Regions from separate parts of the Streptomyces sp. NPDC051051 genome, predicted to be linked through region 1. Evidence: riboswitches for the same ligand, from Rfam matches in the RefSeq annotation. Region 1 holds a riboswitch; each other region holds the start of a gene.

Region 1 (2,192 bases):
GCGGCAGGGAGACGCCGGCGGCCTTCCAGGCGGCTTGGGTGAGACCGGAGCAGTCGTAGGAGTCCGGACCGGTCGCACCCCACACGTACGGCTTGCCGATCTGCGCGCGGGCGAACGCCAGCGCCCTCTCGGCCTTGGTGGCGTACGAGGAGTCCGTGGACGTGGAGGGGGACGACGAGGGCGTCGACGTGCCGGTGCCCGCCGGATCCGACGCGCCGGCGCTCTCCTGCTGCGCGGCCGCCGTCTGCGCCGCCTGCTGCTCGGCCAGCTCGGCGGCCTTGCGGGCGGCCTCCTGCCGCTTCCGCTCCTCGATCTTCGCCAGTCGCGCCTTCTCCTCGGCCGTCAGCTGCGACAGCAGCGCGCGGGCGGAGCCGAGCTTCTTCTGGACGGCGGCCTTGGCGGTCCTCAGGTCGTTCTGCGAGTCGGTCAGCGTCCGGAGGCTCTGGGAGGCCTCCTGGCGCTTCTTCATCGTCTCCGCCTGGTCGGCGAAGTAGTCGTCGACCGCGCCCTTCTGGCGGTCGGTCACCCGCCCCATCAGCTGCGTCTGGTCGAAGTAGTCCTGCGGGGAGTCCGCGAGCAGGAGGGTCGCCGTGTCGGGGGCGGAGGCGCCGGTGCGGTACTGGGCTGCGGCGTAGGTTCCCAGCTCCTCGCGCGCGTCGTTGAGCTTCTGCGCGCGCTGCGCGACGTCGTCGAGGAGGGTGTCGACCTTCTTGCGCTGCTTGGTCGCCTTCTCCTTGGCGGCGTTGTACTTCTCGGTGGCCGACTCCGCCTGGCGGTAGAGGTCGTCGACCTTCTTCTCGACCTCCTCCAGGCTCGGCCTGTCGTCGGTGGAGGGGGCGGCGGTGGCCGTCTGCGAGAGCAGGGCCACCGAGGTGAGGGCGGCGGTGGCGAGAGCGGGCGTACGGATGCCTGCCATGCGCGTGCTCGCGGGACGCGGCTTGCGGTGCTGCGACGCCAAGGGAGGCGACTCCTTCCAGTTTCCGCCTACCGGGTTAGCTGTCGGGTTCGGGCGAGGATGCTTCGGAAGGGTTGCCCTACGGCTCGTCCTCCCCGGAGGGGAGTGAGCCGATTCACCCCAAGGTCTCGGTGGGTCCCCGGCTCCGGCTGCCGCGGGGCGCACCGGACTCGGCGGAGGCCGCGCGGCCCGGCGAGGTTCGCCGGAAGGGGTCGAGCGGCCTGCCCGGCACGGTAGCCAACTGGTGTGCCCCCTGTGAAGGTTGGTGGGTGATATGCCCGATACATTTTCGTGACCTCCGGACGGTTTGCCGTCCGCGGTCACCGACGGTGCAAGGGGGGCGCCGGAAGGTGAGGGGTCGGGATGTTTCCCGGACGGCCTCGGGTTGTCGGTGGGGCGGCCTAGACTCGGAGAGCGATGAGCAGCCTCTTTGACGACAGCTTCCTGGCGGACCTCCAGGCCCCCCGCGGCCACGACGAGGAACCCCCGCCACCGCCCGAGGACGATCACTCTCCGGAACCGGTTCCGGACGATCTGTTCGGCGGGAAGTTCGACGTGCCGCCGGACCGGGACACCCACTACCGCGACGGCGCCCCGCGCCCCCCGATCGACGCGGCGGCACTCCTGGAGGGGCTCAACGAGAACCAGCGCGCGGCCGTCGTCCACTCCGGCACCCCGCTGCTCATCGTCGCCGGTGCCGGCTCGGGCAAGACGCGCGTGCTGACCCACCGCATCGCCCACCTCCTCGCCGAGCGGCATGTCCATCCGGGCCAGATCCTCGCGATCACCTTCACCAACAAGGCCGCGGGCGAGATGAAGGAGCGCGTCGAGCAGCTCGTCGGCCCGCGGGCGAACGCGATGTGGGTGATGACCTTCCACAGCGCGTGCGTGCGCATCCTGCGCCGTGAGAGCAAGCGGCTCGGCTTCACCTCGTCGTTCTCGATCTACGACGCCGCCGACTCCAAGCGCCTGATGGCCCTGGTCTGCCGCGACCTCGACCTCGACCCCAAGCGCTTCCCGCCCAAGTCCTTCAGCGCCAAGATCAGCAACCTCAAGAACGAGCTGATCGACGAGGAGGACTTCGCCGCCCGGGCCGCCGACGGCTTCGAGAAGACCCTCGCGCAGGCCTACGCCATGTACCAGTCGCGGCTGCGCGAGGCGAACGCCCTCGACTTCGACGACCTGATCATGACGACGGTCAATCTCCTGCGCGCCTTCCCCGACGTCGCCGAGCACT
Region 2 (2,192 bases), on a different contig from region 1:
GTCCTCTTCCTCCGGTAAGCCGGACAGCTCCTCGAAGTCCGATGTGCCGACGGCCGCGGACGCGGGCACCTCGGGAGCGGACGGCAGCTCGCCCACGGCCACCCCCGAAGTGGACGACTCGGACAAGTCGGTCCAGGAGGCGGGCTCTTGGAGCCTCGTCGACACCGGCTCCCTCGCCTCCGGCCGTCACCGCGGCACCTCCGCCGACGAGGTCGTGCCGGACGGCACCACCACCGCATCCTCCGGCCGGCACGCCGCGGGCACCTCCGGCAGCGCGGTGGGCACCTACGTCGTGCGCGACGGCGACTCCCTCGTCTCCATCGCCGACTCCCTTGACCTCGACGGCGGATGGCGCGCCCTCTACGCCGAGAACAGGGACGCCATCGGCGCCGACCCGAACAACATCGCCCCCGGTCAGACGCTCGACACAGGGGTGGAATAGGGCGGAAAAACGGGAAAAGCAGCGGGAGTTCACGTCACACTTCGCGCTGAATGTCCGTTTTGATCAAAGTGTGGGATGAGTCTCAGAAGGCGTGATCGTCTTTGAAATTCGGCCGAGCGCGTGTCTACGGTCGTGACCGCTCGGCAATCCGAGCCCCGGCTGTCGCAACGCCGAATCCTGCCAGTGGCAGCCCGGGAACAGTCGTCGCGTCAAGCGCCGTAGGCAGGAGCGGGGGACCCAAGGTAAGTGCCGTAACGGTCGGCTGACCGGAACGGCTCGGGGTGAAGCCACGCCTCCCCGGGAGCAGTGCTCCCGGACGGGAGTGGCCGGGCAACTCACACGGCCCGAACCCGACAGCTCACCTCGCAGGCGTCGGTGAGGGGATCCACCATGCTGTTTTCCGCCAAGGGCAAGCACCGCCGTCCGTCCAAGGCCACCCGCGCCGCCGCGCTCGCCGGGGTCACCGGTGTCGCCATCGCCGCCCCGCTGATGGCGGCCGGCAACGCCTCCGCCGCCACCGCCTCCGAGTGGGACGCGGTCGCCCAGTGCGAGTCCGGCGGCAACTGGTCCATCAACACCGGCAACGGCTACTACGGCGGCCTGCAGTTCTCCGCCTCCACCTGGGCCGCGTACGGCGGCACGCAGTACGCCGGCACCGCCGACAAGGCCTCGAAGTCCCAGCAGATCCAGATCGCCGAGAAGGTCCTCGCGGGCCAGGGCAAGGGTGCCTGGCCGGTCTGCGGCGTGGGCCTGTCCGGCGCCGCGTACAACGGCGGCTCGGCTTCCACCGGCTCGTCCACCGGCGGCTCCTCGGCCGGCTCCTCCTCCTCGGAGACCACCACCCGCTCCACCGAGAAGCAGAGCGCCTCCCGCTCCGCCGAGCGCCCGGCGGCCAAGTCCCAGAAGACCGTCACCACCCCGACCGGCAAGAAGGTCGAGAAGGGCGACGGCGAGTACAAGGTCGTCACGGGCGACACCCTCAGCTCCATCGCCCAGGCGCAGGGCGTCGAGGGCGGCTGGGCCAAGCTGTTCGAGCTGAACAAGGACATCGTCCAGGACGCCGACCTCATCTACCCGGGTCAGCAGCTGCACCTGAAGTGACATCCGGCTCCCGGCCGGACCACAGCCCCCTCGCAGCCGAGCCCGTCACGCTGAGGGCCTCGTGAGGGAGCCCCCGTCCCCGCGGTCCCCCCGCCCCGGTGCGTGTTCCCCCGTACGCACCCGGGCGGGGTTTTCTTTTCCCGTTCGCCGCCTTCTGTTGGCCACCCTCTTTGTTCCGGGCTGAAACAATGGGTACCGTCTCCCTGTCCACGGGACGGTCGGTCGGCCGACCGACGCCCCGAGGCGGTTAGGCTCTAGTCGCAAGGCTCAGCAAGGGCTCGTCACGGCCCGCTCGTGCCCCGCACAACCAGCGTCACATCCCAAGAAGGAGATGCTCGTGCCGTCCATCGACGTCGTCGTAGCCCGGGAAATCCTGGACTCCCGAGGCAACCCCACGGTCGAGGTCGAGGTCGGCCTCGACGACGGCAGCACGGGTCGTGCCGCCGTCCCCTCCGGCGCCTCCACCGGCGCCTTCGAGGCCATCGAGCTTCGCGACGGTGACCCGAACCGCTACCAGGGCAAGGGCGTCGAGAAGGCCGTCCTGGCCGTCATCGAGCAGATCGGCCCCGAGCTGGTCGGCTACGACGCCACCGAGCAGCGCCTGATCGACCAGGCCATGTTCGACCTGGACGCCACCGACAACAAGGGC
Region 3 (2,192 bases), on a different contig from region 1:
GTCCGCGGTCCAGCCGAAGACGTTGCCGCCGAGGGCGAGCGGGAAGACCTCGAGGCCGGAGGAGCCGAGCTTGCGCAGGGACGTCATGTCCGATGACAACACCCTGGCCGGAGGCGCGCATTCCGCGCCTCCGGCCAGGGTTCACGAACATCCGGGAAACATCCGGGCGTAGACCTCACCGACCCCCGTGACACTTCCCGGAAGACCTCGGGAGACCCGGCAGGGCCCCGAGGAGACTCTCAGGGACCGGCAGGGATCCCGAGGAGACTCTCGGGGCACCCGGCGGAGTCCGGGTCGCCGGGGAGCTTCTCCGGCGGCTTCTCAGGGGTTGAGTCCCTTGTCCCGGAGCCAGGCGGCCGGGTCGATGCCGGTGCTGCTGCCGCCGGGGTGGACCTCCAGGTGGAGGTGGGCCCCGGTGACGTTGCCCGTGGCGCCGACGCGGCCGATGATGTCGCCGGTGGCGACCTTCTGGCCGACGCTGACGCCGATGGAGGACTGGTGGGCGTACCAGATCTCGGTGCCGTCCTCGAGGGTGAGCACGGTCTTGTACCCGTACGACCCGTCATAGCCGGCGGAGGTGATGGTGCCGCTGTGCACGGCCTTGATGAGCGTGCCGGTGGGGGCGGCGAAGTCGAGGCCGGTGTGGTACCCGGAGGACCAGTAGGCGCCGGCCTGACCGAAGGTCGAGGTGATGGTGTACGAGGAGGTCGGCAGCGCGTACTGCTTGGCCAGTTCGGCGAGGCGCTCGGCCTCCGCCTTCTTGGCGGCTTCCTCTGCGGCCTTCTTCTTGGCGGCCTCGGCCTTGGCCGCGGCCTCCTTCTCGGCCTTGGCGGCGGCATCGGCGGCGGCCTTGGCCGCGGCGGCCTCGGCGGCCTCCTGCGCCTTGGTCTCCATCTGGGTCTGCTGCGACTCGGCCTGCGCCATGATCCGGTTGCGCAGCGCCTCTCCGGCGTCGGCACCGCTGTCGGCGCTGTCGGCGGCGACGGCCTCGGTGCCGAAGGCGCCGAAGGTGCTGAGCGCGGGCGCCGTCTCCTCGGGGGTGTCGTCGTCCGAGATGAGGGAACCCACCGAGGGGAGGTCGGGCATGGAGATGGAGACGGGCGACTTGCCGGTGTTGGCGCTGGCCATGCCGGCGCCGCCGACGGCGGCTATGACGCCGACGCCGAGAACGGTGGAGCTGCGGGCGAGTCCGCCGCGCTGCTTGGCGACGCGGTGCTTGCCGCGCACCGGACGAACGGAGTCCGCGGTGGGGTTCCATTCCTCCCAGGGGCCCTCGTCGGTACGGTAGGTGCCGTAGCCGAAGGTCTGCTGGCCGGGCACGGCGGGGGCTTCTGGGGCAGGCCGGTTGGACGCCACGCGGGCGTGCTCCTTTCCTTCCGTCGCCTACCGGGTTAGCTGACGGGTTCGGAGCGGGAAGGTCTCCTACGCGCGTATACCGGCCGTGACTGTACGGCGGCTTCCGCGCGATTCACCCCAAGTTGGTGGTTCCCCGGTTCCCTTGCGGGATTCGACGCGTGCGCGCGGAGCCGCCTCTTGTGACGGCTGGGACGACCGCGCTGCGTTATCGAACGTTAATAGACGCGGGGGCGGGATTCCAAGCCGTTCGGCTTGATCAACAACATTCATGGCCTGGACTTTCAGCCCAGGACCGATGAAAAACGGGCGAGTTGACCGGCCGCCCGAACGGTTCAGCGGTCACCGGGGTTTTGATGGTGACTCAGATGTTATGCGCAGGGCTCCGAGGCGTTCACCGTCCGTGACGGGAAGGATCGCCCTGACGCACCGAGGGCCGGAATCCCGTGATCAGGATTCCGGCCCTCGGCCTTGAGTAGCGGGGACAGGATTTGAACCTGCGACCTCTGGGTTATGAGCCCAGCGAGCTACCGAGCTGCTCCACCCCGCGTCGGTGTGACACCAGTCTACGCCACGCGGGGGACGCTCAGAACCACGGTCGGCCCCGGAGGACCGGTCAGGGGGTCCGGCGGAGCAGATGGCCGTTGGGCGCCTTCGCCTGCTCCTCGTACTCGGGAAGGACGACGACGTCCGCGCCCGCCGCGGCCAGCAGGCCGCTCCCGTCGGCGTCGGTGACGAAGGTGTCCGGCTCCCGCCAGGCCGTCACGACCCGGCGCACGCCCGCGTCGAGGATGAGACGGGCGCACGGGGCCGGCCGGGAGGAGCGCCGGGCGCAGGGT
Region 4 (2,192 bases), on a different contig from region 1:
GCCGCGCTCGTAGACACCCGCGACGATGTCGTCCCGGATGGCCGTGCACACCGAGTGCGCCGGAATACGCATGACCGACCTCCGCCTTAATCCCCGTGAAACGTCGACGATTGACGTGTGTTCCGTGACTCTATTGCAATCAGCGGGAATTTCCGATGGCGGGCCGGAATCCAGGGATATTTTTCGGACAGTACGGTCCCGGAAACGACGAAAGCCCCGGCCGCGCGGGCCGGGGCCGTACGATCTGTCGCCGTACGTCGTCAGATGTGCACACCGTGCTTGCGGAGGTAGGCGACCGGATCGATGTCCGAGCCGTACTCCACGCCGGTGCGGGCCTCGAAGTGCAGATGCGGGCCGGTCACGTTACCGGTGGCGCCGGACAGGGCGATGCGCTGCCCCGGGGCCACCTTCTGGCCCACCGAGACGCTGATGGACGACAGGTGGCCGTACTGGGTGTACGTGCCGTCGTTCATCCGGATCACGACCTGGTTGCCGTAGGCGCCGCCCCAGCCGGCCTCGACGACGGTGCCGAGGCCCACCGCGTGCACGGGGGTGCCGCTGGCGGCGTGGAAGTCGATGCCGGTGTGGCTGCCGGAGGACCACAGCGAGCCGCCGGACCGGTAGCCGGTGGAGACGTAGGAGCCGCTGATCGGCGAGACGAAGGCGTTCAGGCGCTCGCGCTCGGCCGCGCGGGCGGCGCGGACCCGGGCCTCGCGCTCCGCCTCGGCCTGGGCGGCGGCCTCCTGGCGCGCGGCCTCCGCCACGGCGGCCTGCTTCTGCGCGGCGGCCTGGTCGTCGATCCGCTCGGCGACCGTGTCGCCGATCGTGACGACCGGGATGAGGCCGGTCTGCTCGACGGCCTTCTCCGCGGCGAGGGCGGGGCCGGAGGCGACGGTGCCGATGACGCCGGTGGTGGTGAGCGCAGCGATGCCCGCCGCGCGGGCGGTGGTGCGCTTCATCCTGCTGGGACGACGGTGCTTCCCGGTGGCGCAAGTGGACGCCATGAAGTTGAGCGGTCCTTTCCTTCCCTCTCGCCTACCGGGTTAGCTGACGGGTTCGGAGCAGGAAGGTCTCCTACGGACCCCCTCGCGGCTCGCGCGGGCGTCCGATTCACCCCAGGGACTGTCTGGTTGGGTCCCCGGCTCCCCTGGCTCGCGCCGTGGGGGGACTCGGCGATGACTGTCCGGTGCCGCGGACGCGGCGCACTGCCTGACGAACAGCCCGGTTGAAACTAGACGCGGCGGCCGTCGATCCCCAAACAGAACGCGGCTTTTGTAGCGCATGCCACAGGGCAGACAGGCAGCCTTTCCCTCAATTCGGACATCAAGGAGCCCTGGTGGCACATCCGTCCACCAGGGCTCCTGCGCGCGGCCTCACGGCCGCCGGTCCGCGTTCCTACTCCGCGGAGACGACCTTCACCTCACCGATGCCGAGGGCCTCGACCGGCGCCTTGATCGCGGCCGCGTCGCCGACGAGGACCGTCACCAGGCGATCCACCGGGAAGGCGCTCACGACCGCCGCCGTGGCCTCCACGGTGCCGGTCGCGGCGAGCTGCTGGTACAGCGTGGCCTGGTAGTCGTCCGGCAGGTGCTGCTCGACCTGGTCGGCCAGCGTGCCCGCCACGGCGGCGGCCGTCTCGTACTTCAGGGGCGCCACTCCGACGAGGTTCTGCACGGCGACGTCCCGCTCGGCGTCGGTCAGACCGCCCTCGGCGAGGGTGCGCAGCACCTTCCACAGGTCCTCCAGCGCGGGACCGGTGTTGGGGGTGTCGACCGAACCGCTGATGGCGAGCATCGCGGCGCCCGAGCCGTCCGGCGCGGACCTGAGGACCTGGCCGAAGGCGCGCACGCCGTAGGTGTAGCCCTTCTCCTCGCGCAGGACGCGGTCCAGCCGGGAGGTGAGGGTGCCGCCCAGGCAGTACGTGCCGAGCACCTGCGCGGGCCACACGCGCGCGTGCCGGTCGGCGCCGATGCGGCCGATCAGCAGCTGCGTCTGGACGGCCCCGGGGCGGTCCACGACGACGACCCGTCCGGTGTCGTCGGCGGTCACCGGCGGCACCGGCCGCGGCTGGGCCGCGGACCCCGTCCAGGCGCCCAGGGTGTCGCCCAGGAGCGCGTCGAGGTCGACTCCGGTGAGATCGCCGACGACCACGGCGGTGGCCGTGGCGGGGCGGACGTGCTTCTCGTAGAAGG

What was found. A riboswitch is a leader RNA that binds a small molecule or an ion and turns the genes downstream of it on or off. The one in region 1 is predicted to bind cyclic di-AMP.
Positions count from the first base shown of each region.
Region 2: another riboswitch for cyclic di-AMP. It lies ahead of AB0N31_RS07195 (transglycosylase family protein); the one in region 1 lies ahead of AB0N31_RS29215 (NlpC/P60 family protein).
Region 3: another riboswitch for cyclic di-AMP. It lies ahead of AB0N31_RS22340 (M23 family metallopeptidase); the one in region 1 lies ahead of AB0N31_RS29215 (NlpC/P60 family protein).
Region 4: another riboswitch for cyclic di-AMP. It lies ahead of AB0N31_RS28120 (M23 family metallopeptidase); the one in region 1 lies ahead of AB0N31_RS29215 (NlpC/P60 family protein).

Region 1 is NZ_JBFBCB010000048.1:47,398-49,589, reverse strand. It holds gene AB0N31_RS29215 (NlpC/P60 family protein) at 1-916, opposite strand, end outside; cyclic di-AMP (ydaO/yuaA leader) riboswitch at 966-1,141, opposite strand; gene pcrA (DNA helicase PcrA) at 1,373-2,192, shown strand, end outside.
Region 2 is NZ_JBFBCB010000006.1:158,089-160,280, forward strand. It holds gene AB0N31_RS07190 (transglycosylase family protein) at 1-442, shown strand, start outside; cyclic di-AMP (ydaO/yuaA leader) riboswitch at 647-829, shown strand; gene AB0N31_RS07195 (transglycosylase family protein) at 833-1,543, shown strand; gene eno (phosphopyruvate hydratase) at 1,875-2,192, shown strand, end outside.
Region 3 is NZ_JBFBCB010000030.1:950-3,141, forward strand. It holds gene AB0N31_RS22335 (aldo/keto reductase) at 1-87, opposite strand, end outside; gene AB0N31_RS22340 (M23 family metallopeptidase) at 322-1,356, opposite strand; cyclic di-AMP (ydaO/yuaA leader) riboswitch at 1,364-1,523, opposite strand; tRNA gene AB0N31_RS22345 (tRNA-Met) at 1,830-1,903, opposite strand; gene AB0N31_RS22350 (dihydrofolate reductase family protein) at 1,970-2,192, opposite strand, start outside.
Region 4 is NZ_JBFBCB010000044.1:43,151-45,342, reverse strand. It holds gene AB0N31_RS28125 (GntR family transcriptional regulator) at 1-72, opposite strand, end outside; gene AB0N31_RS28120 (M23 family metallopeptidase) at 261-1,004, opposite strand; cyclic di-AMP (ydaO/yuaA leader) riboswitch at 1,018-1,185, opposite strand; gene AB0N31_RS28115 (pitrilysin family protein) at 1,396-2,192, opposite strand, start outside.